Regions from separate parts of the Lachnoanaerobaculum sp. genome, predicted to be linked through region 2. Evidence: predicted binding sites of a transcription regulator. Region 2 holds the regulator's gene; each other region holds the start of a gene.

Evidence for each region. The regulator HrcA, encoded in region 2, represses chaperone genes, less so after heat shock. The targets are predictions, from matches to a motif close to TGTTAGCACTCNNNNNNNNNGAGTGCTAACA.
Region 1: ACO6FI_RS08955 (Hsp20/alpha crystallin family protein) is a predicted target of HrcA. The motif match lies at 1,684-1,714, and genes of this name have one in related genera.
Region 3: ACO6FI_RS02400 (co-chaperone GroES) is a predicted target of HrcA. The motif match lies at 3,586-3,616, and genes of this name have one in related genera.

The regions. Positions count from the first base shown of each region.
Region 1 is NZ_DBHIEQ010000019.1:25,711-32,362, reverse strand. Features, by position in the region: gene asnA (aspartate--ammonia ligase) at 4-1,011, opposite strand; gene ACO6FI_RS08955 (Hsp20/alpha crystallin family protein) at 1,153-1,575, opposite strand; gene rpsT (30S ribosomal protein S20) at 1,887-2,153, shown strand; gene trmB (tRNA (guanosine(46)-N7)-methyltransferase TrmB) at 2,192-2,845, opposite strand; gene ACO6FI_RS08940 (S1C family serine protease) at 2,939-4,582, opposite strand; gene ACO6FI_RS08935 (LCP family glycopolymer transferase) at 4,773-6,449, opposite strand; gene ACO6FI_RS08930 (undecaprenyl-phosphate glucose phosphotransferase) at 6,463-6,652, opposite strand, start outside.
Region 2 is NZ_DBHIEQ010000024.1:20,566-27,217, reverse strand. Features, by position in the region: gene rfbC (dTDP-4-dehydrorhamnose 3,5-epimerase) at 1-131, opposite strand, end outside; gene dnaJ (molecular chaperone DnaJ) at 273-1,382, opposite strand; gene dnaK (molecular chaperone DnaK) at 1,398-3,266, opposite strand; gene grpE (nucleotide exchange factor GrpE) at 3,346-3,960, opposite strand; gene hrcA (heat-inducible transcriptional repressor HrcA) at 3,971-5,002, opposite strand; gene ACO6FI_RS10200 (sodium-dependent transporter) at 5,169-6,515, opposite strand; gene ACO6FI_RS10195 (tryptophanase) at 6,597-6,652, opposite strand, start outside.
Region 3 is NZ_DBHIEQ010000003.1:85,865-92,516, reverse strand. Features, by position in the region: gene ACO6FI_RS02410 (hypothetical protein) at 1-1,222, opposite strand, end outside; gene groL (chaperonin GroEL) at 1,596-3,215, opposite strand; gene ACO6FI_RS02400 (co-chaperone GroES) at 3,246-3,530, opposite strand; gene ACO6FI_RS02395 (sodium-dependent transporter) at 3,677-5,047, opposite strand; gene ACO6FI_RS02390 (hypothetical protein) at 5,707-5,985, opposite strand; gene ACO6FI_RS02385 (MerR family transcriptional regulator) at 6,155-6,652, shown strand, end outside.

The DNA.
Region 1 (6,652 bases), on a different contig from region 2:
ATACTATAGTAATATCATTTTATTCTTTTTGCAAGCCTCTATCATATCTGCCGGCCATACGCTTGACTGTACTTCACCTACATGAGCTTTGTTAAGTAAGAGCATACAAAGTCTGCTCTGTCCGATACCGCCACCTATTGTATACGGCAACTCACCTGCAAGTAATGACTTGTGGAAAGGAAGATTCTTTCTATCCTCGGCATTTGCCGCTTTAAGCTGTGACTCCATAGCAGCCTCATCCACTCTTATACCCATACTTGAGATTTCAAGTGCACTGTCAAGGTTTTCAAACCAAAAAAGAATATCTCCGTTCAGTTCCCAATCGTCATAATCAGGTGCTCTTCCGTCATGCGGTTTGCCGTCTCCAAGTGCTCCGCCTATTTTCTCAACAAATACACAGCCGTGTTCCTTTGTTATAAGATTCTCTCTTTCCTTAGGAATCTTATCAGGATACATTTGTCTAAGCTCTTCAGAAGTAATAAAGAAAATATCATCAGGCAGGTGCTTTACAGCTTGCGGATACTTATACCACACCTCATGCTCCATATGCTTGATTACTTTAAAGATAGTCTTTACGGTATCTTCCAAAGTCTTTATATTTCTGTCTTCTTTTCTTATTACCTTCTCCCAGTCCCACTGGTCCACATAGCATGAATGAAGATTGTCAAGCTCCTCATCTCTTCTTATGGCATTCATATTTGTGTAAAGTCCTTCACCCGGAGCAAAATTGTACTCGCCAAGTGCCATTCTCTTCCACTTTGCAAGTGACTGAACCACTTCGTACTCTTCATTCGGTATACCTAAAATATCAAATGATACAGGGCGCTCAACACCGTTTAAGTTATCATTGAGACCGCTTGACTTTGATACAAATAACGGCGCTGAAACTCTCTCCAAATTCATCTCTTTTCCGAATTCTTTCTGGAAAGTATCTCTGATATACTTTATCGCTTCCTGCGTCTCTCTCACACTTAACACCGGGTCATATCCCTTTGGTAAAATCAATGCCATAAAAACCTCCATTCTGAATATGCAAACATATCTCTTTAAAAAACTTATGATAGCACTAAGTATAATAATATACAAGATGGAATTTAGCACTTTAAAATAAAAAAACTGCCACTTTCGTGGCAGTCAAAATCATTTGATTTATTATTCAATTGCTATTGTCTTTGGAGGCTGTGGTAAGCTCTCTTTTTCTTTAGGCAATGTAAGCTTCAATATACCGTTGTTGTATGAAGCCTTGATATCTTCTTCTGTAACGGCATCTCCGACAAAGAAGCTTCTCTCGCATGAACCGAATCTCCTCTCTCTGCGGATGTATTTATCATTTTCATCCTTCTTGTCATCGTTTTCTTCATGCTTTGCACTGACTGTAAGGTATCCGTCCTTAAGGCTTGCTGTAATATCTTCCTTATTAAATCCCGGAAGCTCTATGCTGAGCTCATAATTACCGTCTACATCCTTTACATCAGTCTTCATGCTTGGAGCTTCAAACTTACTAAAGCCTTTGCCCCAAAAATCATTATCAAAAAACTCATCAAACAAATTATAATTTCTTCTAGGTAGTAACATATCTATATCTCCTTTATTATCAACATTATTAGTATTCAAATAGAACCTTATCGATAACCTTTGCTGTTATCTATGTCCTATTTGTTATAGTAATAATATAGCAAATATTATTAGCAATGTCAATGGGTGAGTGCTAATTTTTTTAAAAAATTTATATTATAAATCTTTCGCTTAAACCTTGACTTTCCACTTAGAATATCCTAAAATTATGGTTGCGTTTAGATTGAACTGTCCGTGTCCAGGCTTCAATATAAACTTTCGAAAGTTTAACTTTCATAAAACAAAAAGGTATTTATTTATTGGAGGTAAATGTGGCTAATATCAAATCCGCAAAGAAAAGAATTCAGGTTACTTTAGTAAGAACAGAGAGAAACAAGGCAATCAGATCAAAAGTGAAGACTGCCATTAAGAAAGTTGAGAGTGCTGTTGCAGCAAATGATAAGCAGCTTGCAAAAGACAACCTTAAGAACGCTATCGTTGAGATTACAAAGGCGGCATCAAAGGGTGTATATCACAAGAACAATGCTTCTCGTAAGGTTGCAAGACTTTCAAAGGCTGTTGATAGTATCAACGCATAAAATAAACTCCAATGACCGTCATCATTGGAGTTCTTTTTTTATCTGCTTATAATCATCTTACAAATCTTATTTCCTTGGCCTGCAAATTTTTCCTCATACTCGGTCATTATATTCCCTTCGCTCTCCTTTTCAGAGTGAAAATCAAAACTGCAAAAATCAAGCTTCCACTTAGACTCTTTAACCACTTCCAGTGAATATTCAAAAAGTCCCACATTGTCTGTCTTAAACTCTATCACACCTTCAGGCTTTAATATCCTGTCATAGACTTGTAAAAAGTCAGGGGAAGTAAGTCTTCTGTTTGCATGTCTGTCCTTCGGCCACGGGTCCGAAAAGTTCAAAAATATCTTATCCACTTCACCGGTCTCAAAAATATCTGCAAGTTTTCTTGCATCCGCACATAAAAATCTCAGATTGTCTATTGCTTTGTCACTTTCAAGATTTCTCTTTCTTTGTATAGCCTTCATCAGTACACTTTCATATCTCTCAATACCTATAAAGTTTATACCGGGATTTTTAAGTGCCATATTTCTGATAAACTGCCCCTTGCCCATACCTATTTCTATCTGCAGCGGCCTTCTTATATCAAATATATCCTGTATCTTACCTTTTAAGGCTATAGCTTCATCCTCTCTGAGGCATTCTTTCGCATCAGTTATAAAGTCTTCACAACCCTTTATATGTCTAAGTCTCATATCATATACTCCATTTCCTATATAGCAACTTAGTATACCGTAAAAACGACAAAAAAAGCAACAGGCTTTCACCTGCTGCTTAGAAAATCTATATTACTGTTCCTGTGCTTCTCTCTTACCGAGAGTGATGCTTACAGTCTTCTCAACATATTTACCGCTGTCGTCAAGTCTTTGAACAGTCAGATCCACCTTTCTGCCGCTCTCATAGTATGTAAGCATATTTTTGAGTTCTTCCATACTTCTTACACTCTGTCCGTCAAACTTTGTAATGATATCCTTTGCCTTCAAATCTGAAGATGCTGCGGCACCGCCTTCTACAACTTTGTATACATAGATACCCTGCGGCATATCGTAAGCCTTTGCCATCTCCTCGTCAATATCCTTACCCTGTATACCGAGGTATCCCTGATTTTCCTGTGCTACTACAGTTCTTGTCTCCTTGCTTGAAAGTTCCTTTATGAGATCCTTTACTGTAGATATAGGGATTGCATAGCCCATTCCCTCTACAGCTGTATCTGAATACTTGGCTGAGTTGATACCGATTACCTGACCCTGCATATTAAGGAGTGCGCCACCTGAGTTACCGGGATTTATAGCCGCATCAGTCTGTAAAAGATTCTTTGAAGTGCCGCCCTCAGTCTTTACCTCTCTGTTAAGTGCCGAAATATATCCGACTGTTACGGACTGACCGTATCCCAGTGCATTTCCTATAGCAACAACACCCTGTCCTACCTTAACATTATCACTGTCTCCGATATTTGCGATGCTGATTCTTGACAATGTGTCTTCTCCCATATCTGAGAGCTTTACAGCCACTACAGCCACATCATTGTCACTGTCTCCACCCTTTACAGAGGCACTTGCCTTCTTACCGTCTGAAAACTCTACCTCAAGACTTGTAGTATCCGCAATAACATGGTTGTTTGTTACAATCAAAAGCTCACTGTCCGTCTTTCCTACTATTATACCTGAACCGCTTGACTGTGCTTCGTAGCTTTGAGGACCGAAGAAACTGTTCTGTGTAACCTCTTCCTTTCCGTAGATGGATACTACTGAAGGCATTGCCTTATCCACTATAGTTGAAACATCCATGCTTGAAAGGTTGGTCGCAGGTGCCGCAGTACTCTCACTCTTATCGGTATTCTGACTGCCTATTGTAATATCATCAACCTTTGTCTTTGTATTTGTTCCGACGTAGCTGCTTGCCACATTGTTTACACCCACCATTACTCCGCCGGCTACAAGTCCGAATACTGCAGCACTTGCTACAAATCCGAATGCTCTTCCTACTTTTGATTTCTTACGTTCTTTACCCTTACCCTTGCCTTTTTGAGGCTGTGCGGCAAAAGTTTGTGTTCGTACATTTTCTGACTGAGTTCCTCTATTATCTTCTCCAAAATTTCCGCTATCTGTTGCATTGTTTGCCTCCTTGATATCAGATATATTTATATTATGTGTATTGTCCAAATCCTCACTTGCATTTGAAGCAAAGCTTGATACCGCTTCCTTGTTCATATCACTGTCACTTTGCACAGCATCATATGAAGTATCGCTGCTTCCTTCATTCCTTGCTATATCTTCTGCAGCCTTTGCAAGACTTTCACTGTGCCTTCTTATAATGCTGTCTATGTCCTTAGGTTCATCATTTGAAGCGCTGTTTTCTATCTCACTGTTGTTTGTATTGTTCTCCATATTTGTATTAACCTCATTGTCAAATTCATCTCTTTCAAATTCCATAATATCTTCCGTACTAAAAGTACTCCCCTTTCATAAAATATATAGTCTGCTGCAGCGGATATACTCGCTGCGGTTTATTATCTTTGCCACCTCCGTAATAAAAAAGCATTGGTGACTTTCCTTTGATGGTTATAAGTCTACCAATGCTTTGTGTCCACTTTGTGTACAAAGTAAGTTTATTTTATGTTTTTTATTCCGCTTTCGGTTCCACCGTCTGAGCTGTAGGTACAGGCGGCACAGTCTCCTCCTTACGATCCGCGGTAGTAGGTACAGGTTCTACCGTAGGCTCCTTTGTAGTCTTTGTCTCTCCCGGTCCCTTAGCATTTCTTGACTCCTCGGTTTCTTTGGCTGTCGTAGTCTCTCCCGGTCCGTTAGGCTTCTTTTTAGGAGCTGCAGTTTCAGTCTCCGCCGTCTCCTTCTTTGTATGAGGCTCCACTATCTCAACACTTGAACCTTTGTTGGCCTGTGTAGACTCTGCAGGAGCTTCTGTTGTTGACTTGGACTTGTTGCTCTTTTCCTTATGTGTAGACTCTTTCTCCTCAGGCTGCATATAATTCTTGTTTCCTGCACCGTCGGTGTAATAGTCCTCACCTTCGTTTTTGTCTATCCAAACCGTCTCGCCGTCCTTATCAAGATGATAATATCTGCCGTTATTGTCCATATAGATATCCACACTCTTGCTCTTTTTTGTCTCTTCTTCGGTATTTGACTTCTTTTTCTTACTCTTAGTCTCATCTTCGTCATCACTATAACTCTTATTTGACTTATATCCGTCATTGGTCTTTACACGTTTGACTTTGTCGCCGTCCTTATAAAAACCTGTATCGTCAGATATTCTCTCACTGTAAGCCTTTACCTTTGCAGAAGCCTCATAGTTCTCATCACCGAAAAGATAGCTGTGAAGCTTTACAACATTACTCTCAAGATCTATAGGAACTACTATAAATCCCTTTGTTCCCTTTGTCATATCGTCCTTATCAAAAGGGAAGCCCTGTGTATCTACCAGCTTGTACTTGCCTATATCATTGATTACATCCAAACCGTCCTGCCATGTAAGGTTTGTAGCCACCATTGAAAGTACATTTCCAAGCAAATCATTCAGAGTCTTCGGATCCGCCCTTTTTGCCTTCTCAAAGGCAAGCTCAACAACCTTTCTCTGTCTTTCTGTTCTTTGATAGTCTGTATCCATATATCTGAGTCTTGCATAAGCCACCGCCTGAACACCGTCAAGATGCTGCATACCCGGCGCCTTAAGCTGTACGGAACCTATACCTGTTCCCTTTACGGTCTCTGTGATATATGAGTTGATATACTTAAACTCGGCAGGTGTAATGTCTATATCCACACCTCCAAGTATGTTTATAGCTGTTGCAACCGCCTTCCAGTTGAATGTTATATAATCTGTGATATTGAGATCCAAACTGTCATTCAGCATCTTAACCGCTCTTGCAGGTCCGCCGTAGCTGTATGCATGAGTCGCTTTCTGGAAAGAGTTCTTTCCTACATCAAGGTAAGTATCTCTGTATACCGAAACCAACTTGATTTCACCGTTTGACTGATCTATTGAACAAATGATTATAACATCTGATCTGTTTCCCTTACCTACACTGCTGTCTCTGGAATCCACACCGAATACGGCAATATTTCTGTATCCTCTCATCTCCGCCAGCTTCTTCTCGGACAAATCGGTATTTAAAACCTGTTCAACATTGTAGTCGGGTCTTTGTATCTTAGAGTATTGCTTAAGTGCATATGCATACGCAAATATTACACCCAACACGAAAACTTCCGCTATAAGCATTGTAAAGAAAAAAGCAACCTTAGATTTTTTCCTCTTCTTTTTAGGCTTCTGATTATCTTCGCTCATTATATTCCTCCTGCTAATAAGCATTTTTATTTATAAATCCCTTAAATATCGTCAAAAACATTATCTTGAAATCAAAACCCAAGGTCCAGTTTTCAATATAATATAAGTCATGGTCAATTCTTTTTTGTATGGAAGTATCTCCCCTGAATCCGTTGACCTGTGCCCAACCGGTAAGCCCCGGTCTTACCTGATGTTTTATCATA
Region 2 (6,652 bases):
TCAAGACCGGCTTCTGTAAAATCATTTTTATTATATGTCTCTACAAAGTAACCTCTGTCATCCTTAAACACTGTAGGAGTTATCACACAGAGTCCTTCTATATCACATCTTTCAACTTTGATCTTTCCCATAAATACACCTCATTATTAGCTTTATTCTGACCTTGATTATACTTCACAGCTGTATATACGTCAAATACGAACGTAAAAGAAGCCACGAGATATAATCCCGTGACTTCCAAATCGTCCAAACAATAAAAGTTTTGTAAAATATTATTTATTCATTGTAGCATCAAAAGCCTCAAGTGCGGCCTTCTGCTCTTTTGTAAGCCTTGTAGGTACCGATACCACCAATGTAATATAGTGGTCACCTCTTACATTCTTATTTCTGAGAGAAGGGACACCTTTGCCCTTTAATCTGACTCTGCTGTCTGTCTGTGTACCTGCTTTAATAGATACGTCCACATCACCGTCCACAGTCTTTACTCTGATACTGCCTCCAAGTGCAGCCCTTGCAAAGCTTATCGGCACTGTGGAATATATATTTGTATCCTGACGCTTGAATATAGGATGAGGACTTACAATGACCTCTACAAGCAAATCTCCTCTAGGTCCTCCGTTTACTCCCGGTTCACCTCCGCCTGCAACTCTCACAGACATACCGTTGTCAACACCTGCAGGTATATTCACCTCGAACTTCTTCTTTATCTGAATATATCCGTTTCCGTGACAGTCAGGACATTTATCCTTTATAATCTTTCCGCTGCCGCCGCAGTCAGGACAGGTCTTTACATTCTGCATAGTTCCGAATATTGTCTGCTGCGAATATCTTATCTGTCCCTTACCGTTACACTTCGGACATGTGGTAGGTGAAGTGCCTGCCTTGGCACCGCTTCCGTGACAGGTAGCGCACTCGTCCTTGTAGTTGACTGTAACATCTCTCTTACATCCGAAAACAGCCTCTTCAAATGTAAGCCTTACCGCAACTTTGACATTGGCGCCCTTCATAGGACCGTTTCTTGTGGCTCTGCCTGCACCGCCGCCTCCGAACATTCCTCCGAAGAGGTCGCCGAATATATCGTCACCGCTAAAGTCAAAGCCTGAGAAGCCTCCGAATCCGCCAAAGCCTCCGGCTCCCGCACCTGCTCCACCGTCAAAGGCAGCATGACCGAATTGGTCATACTGTCTTCTCTTTTCAGGATCGCTTAGTACGGCATACGCTTCGCCGGCTTCCTTGAACTTTTTCTCGGCTTCAGGATTGTCCGGGTTTGCATCCGGATGATACTTCTTTGCCAGCGCTCTATATGCCTTTTTTATTGCAGAGTCATCAGCGTTTTTGTCAACACCGAGTACTTCATAGTAATCTCTTTTACTCTCTGCCATCCTTTGCTCTCCTTATTATACCTCTTTGTAATCAGCATCTATAACGTCGTCATCACTTGATGAGCCTGTTGCCTCGCCGCCTGCCTGTGCAGCACCCTCGGCACCTGTTGCTCCCTGTGCTCCGGACTTCTCATATACCTTTGCAAACAACTTCTGAGCGCTTTCCATAAGCTTCTCCTTGCCTGCCTTGATATCATTTACCTGATCTTCAGTCATTGCATCGATAGGTGCTCTGTTTATGGCCTCCTTAAGTGTGTTAAGATCCGCTTCAACTGCAGCCTTATCACCGGCATCCAAGCTGTCTCCTACTTCCTTAAGAGCATTCTCTGTCTGGAATACCATAGAGTCCGCTTCGTTTCTTGCATCGATACCTTCTTTTCTCTTCTTATCCTGAGCCTCGAACTCTGCAGCTTCCTTTACAGCCTTATCTATATCGCTCTCAGACATATTTGAACCTGATGTGATTGTGATATGCTGCTCCTTGCCTGTTCCAAGGTCCTTAGCTGAAACATTAACGATACCGTTTGCATCTATATCAAATGTAACTTCGATCTGCGGAACACCTCTCTTTGCCGGAAGGATTCCGTCAAGTCTGAACTGACCGAGAGTCTTGTTGTCTCTTGCAAACTGTCTCTCACCCTGTACTACATGGATATCAACAGCTTCCTGGTTGTCTGCCGCTGTAGAGAATATCTGGCTCTTCTTTGTAGGTATTGTAGTGTTTCTCTCGATAAGCTTTGTAGCGACACCGCCCATTGTCTCGATTGAAAGTGAAAGCGGAGTAACATCAAGAAGTAATACATCTCCTGCACCATCTTCATTGTTTAGCTTACCGCCCTGAATACTTGCTCCGATTGCAACACCCTCATCAGGGTTAATGCTCTTTGAAGGCTCCTTACCTGTAAGCTCTTTTACCTTCTCCTGTGCATTGATCATTCTTGTAGAACCGCCTACAAGCAATACTTTACCAAGCTCGCTTGCTGTAATACCTGCATCCTTAAGTGCGTTCTGTACAGGTACTGCAGTTTTCTCGATAAGGTCATGAGTAAGCTCATCAAACTTAGCTCTTGTAAGAGTCATATCAAGGTGCTTAGGTCCCTCAGCAGTTGCTGTGATGAAAGGCAGGTTGATATTTGTAGTTGTTGATGTTGAAAGTTCCTTCTTAGCCTTCTCTGCAGCTTCTTTTAATCTCTGAAGTGCCATCTTATCTGTTGAAAGGTCTACACCCTCAGCCTTCTTAAATTCGCTTACAAGCCAATCTGTAATCTTGTTATCAAAGTCGTCACCACCAAGATGTGTATCACCGTTTGTAGCCAAAACTTCTATAACGCCGTCACCGATCTCAATAATTGAAACATCAAATGTACCGCCACCAAGGTCGTATACCATAATCTTTTGCTCAGCATCGTTGTCAAGACCGTATGCAAGAGCTGCCGCTGTAGGCTCGTTGATAATTCTCTTTACATCAAGACCTGCAATCTTACCTGCATCCTTTGTTGCCTGACGCTGTGCATCGTTAAAGTATGCCGGAACTGTGATAACGGCCTCTGTAACCTTCTCACCCAAGTAGCTTTCAGCATCCGCTTTCAGCTTTTGAAGAATCATTGCTGAAATCTCCTGCGGTGTATATGACTTACCGTCAATAGTTACCTTGTAATCCGTACCCATATGTCTCTTGATTGAAGAGATTGTTCTGTCGGCATTTGTAACCGCCTGACGCTTTGCAGGCTCACCTATAAGTCTCTCACCTGTCTTTGTAAATGCTACAACTGAAGGTGTTGTTCTTGAACCTTCAGAGTTTGGAATAACTACAGGCTTTCCACCCTCCATAACTGCTACACAGCTGTTTGTTGTACCTAAATCTATACCGATAATCTTGCTCATTATAATTTCCTCCAATAATAAAATATTTAATCTATATAAAATATTTGACACCTTTTACAGTGTAAAATATATTGTCAACTTAGTTGGCAACCTTTACCATACTATGTCTAAGAACACTGTCCTTATACATATATCCCTTTAAAAGTTCCTCCGCAACCACATTCTCACCAAGACTTTCATCTTCAACATGCATCACCGCATTGTGAAAGTTCGGATCAAACGGCTGCCCTACACAATCAATAGGCTTTACTCCCAAATCCTCAAGAGTCTTTTTTAATTGATTATATATCATTGTAATTCCGTCAGCAAATGCCTTACCGTCTCCTTCCTTAGGTGCCGCCACCATTGCACGTTCGAAATTGTCAACTACCGGCAAAATCTTTTCCACAATACTTCTTGTACCCATATCAAACATGGTCGCTTTTTCCTTCTCGCTTCGCTTTCTGAAATTATCAAACTCCGCCATGCTTCTTTTGAGTCTGTCTGTCAAATCCGCAATGGCAATATCTTTTTTATCCTGCTTTTCTTCAAGGTTTTCATCGCTGAAAGCCTCACCCACTTCAGCTTCCATAGCTGCAGCCTTTGCCGCCGCTTCCTCAGGAGTTTCGTCGGCCTCAGCAGCTTTACTTGCTTCTTCGCCCTCTAAAACTTCCTTATTTTCTTCCTGTTCTCTTTTAAAATCTTTTTCTTCCACAACCCTCTCCTTATTCATCATTTTTAAACTGCTCATCCAAAGATGCCATCACAGTCTTTACAGTCTTTAATACCTTCTCATAGTCCATTCTCTTCGGTCCTACTATACCGATAGTACCTCTAAGTCCTTCACCAATCTCATAATTGGCAGTAACTACCGAAAGGTCTTTCATATCTGAAACCGGCACTTCATTCCCTATATACACCTTGACACCGTTCTCACAATCCTCATTTACATCTGAAAGTATTTCCTTTAACTTATCCTTTTCCTCAAAAGCGTTTACAAGCTGACTTGCCTTTTCTCTGTCGGATATTTCAGGATACTTGAAAATATTTGTCGTACCGCTTGTATATATCTCCAGATTATCGGTAGCACTTTCAAACACCGCCGCAACCTCTCGCAAAACCTTATCAACTATATCTCCGTAAACTCCTGCATCTGTCCGTAACTTGTTCATAATGCTTAAGCTTATCTCTTCTACAGTTAGACCGTTAAGAGAAGTATTTATAAGAAGATTCAAATTTAAAATCTCGCTGTCGGATATTTCACTGTCGATATCTATTATCTTATTATTGATAATATTTCCCTCAGCTACCGTAACAAGCAGAAGCTTAAACCTGTCCATCTTTGAGAGCTGCAAAAACTTTACTTTATTTGAGTGAATAGTAGGTCCTGATATCATTGCGGCATAATTGGTATCTCTTGCAATTATCTTTGCCAACTGCTTCAAGACGTTTTCCAATCTGTCCACTTTTTTGAACATCAGATCCTTGAACTCCTCAGTCTCTATCTCCTTTTCTCTCAAGATCTCATCTACATAAAATCTGTATCCCTTATCTGAAGGAATTCGTCCTGCCGAAGTATGCGGCTGCAAAATATAGCCCATCTCTTCAAGGTCGCTCATCTCATTTCTTATAGTAGCGGAACTTAAGTTTAATTCAGGGAGCTTTGAAATAGTTCTTGAACCGACCGGCTCCCCGGTTTCCATATAGTTCTTTATGATAGCTTTTAAAATAATCGCTTTCCTGTCATCTGAATCCATTCGCTCCTCCCTTCTTCGTTTGTTAGCACTCACTTATATAGAGTGCTAATCTCTATTAGCTACTATATTCTATATATAAGGATTTGTCAACAACTTTTTTTAAAAAAATTGCACAAAAAACTCCCAACTTTTTTGAGTTGAGAGTTTTATAAAATATGTAATAAAATCAACCGATTCCGCCATAGAATGCGCCGGCTATAAGTGCCAGTAATGCAAGTCCTGTATATACATACTTTCCAAGGAAGAACCATATTTCTCCCTTCGGTTTCTTTGCACCGGTATTTACAGCTTCCATTGTATATTTCTTTCCAAATACAAAGAACAACATTACAGAAGCAAGTACCGCACCTATCGGGCAGATATATATTGATACCGCATCCATCCAGTTTGAAACAATTCCCTGTATAAGTATTGCAACAACAACTCCGATTACTCCTATAATACCTACAGACTGTAATCTGCCAAGCTTAAACTGCTGCTGCAAGGTAGCTACAGGCGCCTCATATAAGTTGACCAAAGAACTGAGTCCTGCAAATGTAACACATACAAAGAATACTATTCCGACTATCATTCCGCCCGGCATCTGATTCATGATATTTACAAGGTAGATAAACATAAGTCCCGGACCGCCTTCGCTAAGCTCCGCACCTGATGTAGCCATAGCCGGTATAATAACAAGAGCCGCCAAAAGAGCCGCACAGGTATCAAATATAGCTATATTCATTGCCGAGAACGGTACATCCTCTTTCTTACTTAAGTAAGAACCGTAAATAACCGTACCGTTGCCGGCTATAGACAGTGAGAAGAATGCCTGTCCGAATGCAAATATCCAAAGTCTGATATCCTTTAATCCTTCCGGATTTACAGTAAATATATACTTATATCCGTCAACCGCTCCCGGCTGTATACCTATATAAACAGCCAGACCTATCATCATTACAAAAAGCAGCGGCATCATAAGCTTGTTTGCTTTCTCAATACCGTCCGCAACTCCAAAAGCCATGATTGCAAAATTGACAATAAGCGCAATTACTATCCACATATTATTGCCGAAGGCACTTGCAGTTGTACCGAAGGTAGTACCTATAAGGTCCATATTTGTACCCATTGCAAATACCTTACCTGTAAATGCCATTACAACATATTTGAATATCCATCCGACTACACATGAATATCCGATAGCAAGTGCCAAAGAACCTATAGTAGGTATGATGCCGATGCTCTCACCTACTTTTCTACTCTTACCTGCATGCGCCATAGCTGCACCGAAGGCTCCTATAGGACCTTTACCTGTGCTCCTTCCTAGTGCGATTTCCTCAACAACACCTGTACTTCCTATAAGTATAACAAATATGAAGTAAGGAATCAGAAAAGTCATCCCCCCCCAGGCTGACACCAACACCGGAAATCTCCACAGATTTCCCATACCTACGGCAGAGCCTACACATGCTATAATAAACCCTATTTGTGAGTTAAAACCATCCTGCTTTGCAGGTGTATTATCCAAACTCATAAACTTCCTCCATCTTGTTAAAAAAACAAGTCCCCCTTATTGGATAGCAGCCCGACCGCATCGGCCGGACCGCTTTATATCTTATTTATTTTCCCAATATTTGTAGTTTTCCTCATCACACATCTCTTCCTTAGTCG
Region 3 (6,652 bases), on a different contig from region 2:
GTGCATTTTCGCCCTTATCAAAGTATGAATCCTCACCTTCATCCACTTTTGATAAGTCCACATCACCGTCCAGCAAAACAAGAATTGTATTGTCAAATGTTACATCATGTGCAACCATATCAAGCACAGGCTTACCTTTATCTACATAATATTTTTTATCTTCTTCAGACACTATACCTGACGGTCTTCCGAGAAGTTCCATTTCATAATCCGATGCAAAGACCATATGTTTACCTGTAATATCTATTTTTATATTAAGTGCACTGTTTGTATACACATTTCCTTCTATTACTCCTGCGCAAAAATCTCCTGTCGATACTTTATCCTCTTTACTTTCCTCAACACTGCTTTCTGCGGTACTGCTTTCTTCTGTTGTTTCTTCAATACTTCCTTTAGTTTCTTTCCTGTTTTCTTCTTGTCTTTTTCTTTTGCCTCTTCTTTCAGACTTACTTTCTCTTGTTTCATCTTCTTTAGGCGAGTTCTTTGCTTTTTCAAAATCCGACTCATCAGGCTTTTCAAATATGTCCAGCAAACTCTGTGCATCATCAGAGTCGTATGCGGATACATCTATAGTCACTATATAATCTCCGTATTTTAAAAACAGCTGCTTTTCATAAAACATAGTATCTCTGACACCGTCATGTTCCCATACCGACTTTATTTCAATACCCGGTATTTTCTTACCTGCAACCTTTCCGTCTGTAAGATTAACATATGACTTTTCCATCATGTCAAATTCTTCCTCATCCTCTTTGAACATATCCTCATATTCACGCTTTTCATCAAATATATAATTGTTTAAAGTCTTAGAGTCCGGAGCCTTACGTATCGTAATACTGACGCTTCTGAGGCCGTCTGTATCACTTGCTCCCATATCGCTGATTAATGCACCGTCCGCTATCTTTTCTTTTACCTCATCCATGTCGGTTCTGTCATATACTGCGTCGTCATTTTCCCCGATAAGCCCTTCCTCATAATATATATCCATATTGTGGGACTTAGCGTCAAACTTCAAATCAAGCATCTTACTAAGATACACATCATCACTTATCTCACCTAATGCAAGCTCAAATTTATCTTTCTTTTTTTCCTTCTTTGTATCTTCAACAGATACGCCCTCATTACGTTTACCTTCATTACTCTCACCTTTATTACATCCTGCCACAGACAGCATAGATACAAGTAATATACCGCTTATAATTTTCTTTAAATTTCTTCCCATATTTACCCTTTTATATTTCATTATTCTTACCGCTTCTGCAATGTTTTCATATGATACTATCTAAGCAATATAATTTTCGACTTTTAAAAATACTATATACAGAATTTCTAAATACTCTCTTCATAAAGTCCTCCTTGATGTACAAAGTCTGATAAAATTTTCATATTGATAAAATATATTTTACTAAAATTATAATCTTCATTAATACAAAAATATATTATGCATAGTAACGAAAATACTTCATTGTTTTTATAAGATATTGCTATAGCATTATTTTAAGTACAGCTTATTATATAAAAATTTGATTTTTAAACACAAAAAAGGCACACCCTGTTTCCAAGGTGTGCCCTATAAGCTTTATTATAAAGTTTTATTACATCATTCCCATTCCGCCACCTGCAGGCATTGCCGGAGCATCTTCCTTAATGCTTGCTACTGCCGACTCTGTTGTAAGGAGCGTAGATGCTACCGAGTTTGCATTCTGAAGTGCCGATCTTGTAACCTTTGCAGGGTCCAAGATACCTGACTTAACCATATCTACATACTCTTCTCTGTAAGCATCGAAACCTACACCTACGCTTGACTCTCTTACCTTGTTTACAACAACGCTTCCTTCAAGTCCTGCGTTCTCTACTATTCTGTATAGCGGAGCCTCAAGTGCCTTAAGAATAATCTTTGCACCTGTTCTCTCATCACCTTCAAGAGTAGCTACAAGCTTTGCAACTTCCTTACTTGCATGGATATAAGCAGAACCGCCTCCTGCAATAATACCCTCCTCAACTGCCGCTCTGGTGGCATTAAGTGCATCTTCCATACGAAGCTTTGCTTCCTTCATCTCTGTCTCTGTAGCGGCACCGACTCTGATAACTGCAACACCACCTGAAAGCTTAGCAAGTCTCTCCTGTAGTTTCTCCTTATCAAAATCGGATGTGGTTTCTGCAAGCTGAGCCTTAATCTGAGCGACTCTCTTCTCAATATCAGCCTTTGCACCCTGTCCGTCAACGATTACGGTGTTCTCTTTTTGAACCTTAACACTCTTTGCTCTACCAAGGCTTGCAAGTGTAGCATCCTTAAGCTCAAGTCCAAGTTCCTCACTGATTACCGTACCGCCTGTAAGAACAGCAATATCCTTAAGCATATCTTTTCTTCTGTCACCATATCCCGGAGCCTTTACAGCTACGACATTGAATGTACCTCTAAGCTTGTTTACTATAAGAGTTGTAAGAGCCTCGCCCTCTACATCCTCAGCTATAATAAGAAGCTTCTGTCCTGATTTAACAAGCTCCTCAAGAAGAGGCAAAATATCCTGAATATTTGAAATTTTCTTATCTGTAATAAGGATATAAGGGTCATCAAGATTTGCTTCCATCTTCTCCATATCTGTACACATATATGCAGAAACATAACCTCTGTCAAACTGCATACCTTCCACCAAGTCAAGCTCTGTCTTCATTGTCTTTGACTCTTCGATAGTGATAACACCCTCATTGGTTACCTTCTCCATAGCATTCGCTACCAGACTTCCAACCTCATCATCACTTGCGGAAATAGCTGCAACTCTTGCAATCTGCTCCTTGCCCTTTATAGGCTCACTCATCTTTGCAATAGCTTCTACAGCTGCATCTGTAGCCTTCTTCATTCCCTTACGCAAAACGATTGGATTTGCACCTGCTGCAAGGTTTTTCATTCCCTCGTTTATCATTGCCTGTGCAAGAACTGTAGCTGTAGTTGTACCGTCACCTGCCACATCATTTGTCTTTGTGGCAACTTCCTTTACAAGCTGTGCACCCATGTTCTCAAATGCATCTTCAAGCTCTATTTCCTTTGCAATGGTAACACCATCATTTGTAATAAGCGGTGTACCGAATGATTTATCAAGTACAACATTTCTTCCCTTAGGTCCCAATGTAACTCTTACTGTATCAGCCAGCTTATTTACACCGGCTTCCAATGCTTTTCTGGCTTCTACGCCATATTTAATATCCTTAGCCATATTTACCTCCGTCTAATCTATCTGAAATTTTTATTCAATCACTGCTAAAATATCATTCTGCTTAACAACGATATATTCTTCCTTGTCAAGCTCTACCTCTGTGCCGGCATACTTTGAATAAATTACCTTATCGCCAACCTTAACCTGCATTTTTATTTCTTTTCCGTCTACAACTCCACCGGGACCGACAGCCACAACCTCCGCCTGCGAAGGTTTCTCCTTTGCCTGACCCGGAAGCACTATACCGGATGCAGTTGTCTCTTCGGCAACCAACTGCTTTAAAACCACTCTATCAAATAAAGGTACTAACTTCATTTCGTATTCCTCCTAATAATTTATAAAATCAACTATGTAGTTTTATACCACTTTTTATTAGCAGTGTCAAGACTTGAGTGCTAATTTTCTAAATAATTTAAAAACATCCATAACTTTAACAGTTAACGGCTGTTTTAATCTATTTCCTATTTAAAAAATTTATCATATATTCCAAACACAAATATAAATATAACTATAATCGGAAGTATATAGGTAAGATAAAATCTCATCCAGTTCTTCATCTTCATACCCTCTCCCTTATCACATTCTTTGAGATAATTATCCCATCCCCAGCCATATCTGCTGACACAAAACAGTAGATATACTAAAGAACCCAGCGGCAATATTATATTACTTACCAAAAAATCTTCAAGGTCAAGTATTGTGCCTCCAAAAGGAGTAAGCCATCCAAAACTCCATATATTAAATCCGGATACACATGGAAGTGAAAGTATTATTATTAGTATTAAGTTAAAAAGGCTTACCTTTTTTCTGGTTTTCTTTGTAAGATCCATACCACAGGATACTATGTTCTCAAATACTGCAAGCACTGTAGAGAATGCCGCAAATGACATGAATATAAAAAAGAAGCTTCCCCAAAGTCTTCCAAGAGGCATTTTATTAAAGATATTCGGCAATGTTATAAATATAAGAGCAGGACCCGATGTCTGATCTACACCATATGTAAATGTTGCCGGAAAGATAATAAGTCCTGATACTATAGCTACAAATGTATCAAGTATAACTATTGTAACAGATTCTCCAAGCATGCTTCTGTCATTACTTATATAGCTTCCAAATATCAGCATTGCTCCTATTCCAAGGCTAAGTGTGAAGAATGCCTGATTCATCGCACCTGTGATTACATTTCCGACACCGGTTTCTTTGATTCTGCCTATATTCGGTACCAGATAGTACTTAAGCCCTTCTGCGGCACCCTTTAAAAAGAATGAGTTTACAGCAAGTATAATCATTACTACAAGAAGTATAACCATCACTATCTTTGTGATATTCTCCAAACCCGCTTCAAGTCCTCTTGATACTATGAACATTCCTAATGCTACTACTACCACCATCCAAAATATCATTATACCCGGCTGTGTAAGCATAGTGTTGAATGCATTTAACACTCCGTCAGAATCAAGTCCTTCAAATCTGCCAGTTACTGTTAGGTAGAAATAATGCAGCATCCAGCCTGTCACTGTAGTATAAAACATCATTAAAAGATAATTACCTATAAGTGCCACCATTCCATGTATATGCCACTTACTACCTGCCGGCTCAAGTTTTTGATATGCCAGTACAGGACTCTTTCTTGCCGCTCTTCCTATTGAAAACTCCATTGTCATTATGGGTAGTCCAAGCATTACCAAAAATATCAGATACAGCAGTACAAATGCACCGCCACCGCCTTTTCCTGTCATGTACGGAAACTTCCACACATTACCGATACCTATTGCACATCCGGCTGAAATGAGTATAAACCCAAGCCTGGACTTTAACCTTTCTCTTTCCAAAATATCCTCCTAATAAACACTTGATATTTTTGAGGATTGCGAGAACAATCAGTGCGAAACAATCGGCACACTCGAAAACGCTTTACCCCAATAACCTGTTAAATCAAATGTAAAATATTATAGCATATTTAATAAAAGAATTCTATGTTATGCATTAAAACATTCTATAATCAAGTTTTATTTATTTCATCGTATTAACATACTGTCATATGTAATCATTTTACTTGATGATAATTGTAAATCCTCTTTTTTATCTAATCTAAATCCGGATAAATATAAAATAATACATAATATTATCGGTATAAAATTTAATACAACAATCAATGTAATATACATAACAATATTAATTTCTACACCTTTTGAAGATATATTTTTATATCCGGTTGTGTTATATAATATCAATGGTAATATAACTGTAAATATCAATACAAGCACTGCACCGGTAATGCTTTTATATCTATATACATTAAATTTAACAACACTACTCTAAAATAATACTGTTACAGCTACCATTGTTATACCGATCATAAAATTACAAATATAACAAACAATATTTGAATAAAATATTTCTTCCAATCTATTCTTTAACATATTACTATCCCACAATTCATTATAAATTTCCGCCCAATATATCACCTAATATTATTATAAACATATACTCAGGAATTAATCAAACCACAAATACCATATCCCGGCTTTTTCTGTCTTATAGCTATATATCTTATAAGATTAAATATCATAAACGGGACAATTGCCATTATGTAATATAAAACTACTGTCAGCATCTCTCTAATTTCTCTTATATAAAATATATCTAAAGGCCTACAAGCGTATACAGCTAAAACCAGAATAACTCCATATACTAAATTGATAATAATACTTACCGGAACAGAAATAATTATTTTATATATAATAAAATCAAATATACTACTCTTCATCCAAACTGCCTCTTGTACAAAAAATTTCTTCTTATATTTTATCGATAAAAGGATTTTTTGGCTTAAAATTTTAATACACATTTCAGCTCTTATAAATAATCTTTAATTCAAAGTATTGACTATAACATTACGTCATAGTTTATACTTATCCTTGTTAGGAGGTTCTCAAATGTTTTTAATTAAAAAGGTTAGTGAAATAAGCGGTGTATCGGTGCGCACTTTACACCATTATGATGAAATAGGCTTACTTTCACCTAAAAAAGGTGAAAATGGGTACAGATATTATTCCGAAGATGATATGTCTTTTTTGCAGATGATATTGTTTTATAAATATCTGGGATTTCCTTTAAAGCAGATAAAAGAGTTATTAAAACAGGAAGATCCTGAAATACTCCATCATCTAAAGAAACAGCTCGCTTTGATGCAGAAAGAAAAGCAAAAACTCTTAACACTTATTAACACATTGGAAAAGACTATTGAGTCAAGAGAAAGGAGAATTACTATGGCAACAAAAGAAAAATTCAAGGGTTTTACATATCAGGACAATGAAAAATATAAACAGAAAGCAATAGATATGTATGGAGAGAAAGTTATTGAGGAATCCGTTAAAAAGCAAAAAGGAAGAGAACAGGAAATTGCCGACGGTTTTAATAATATCTTTTTTGCA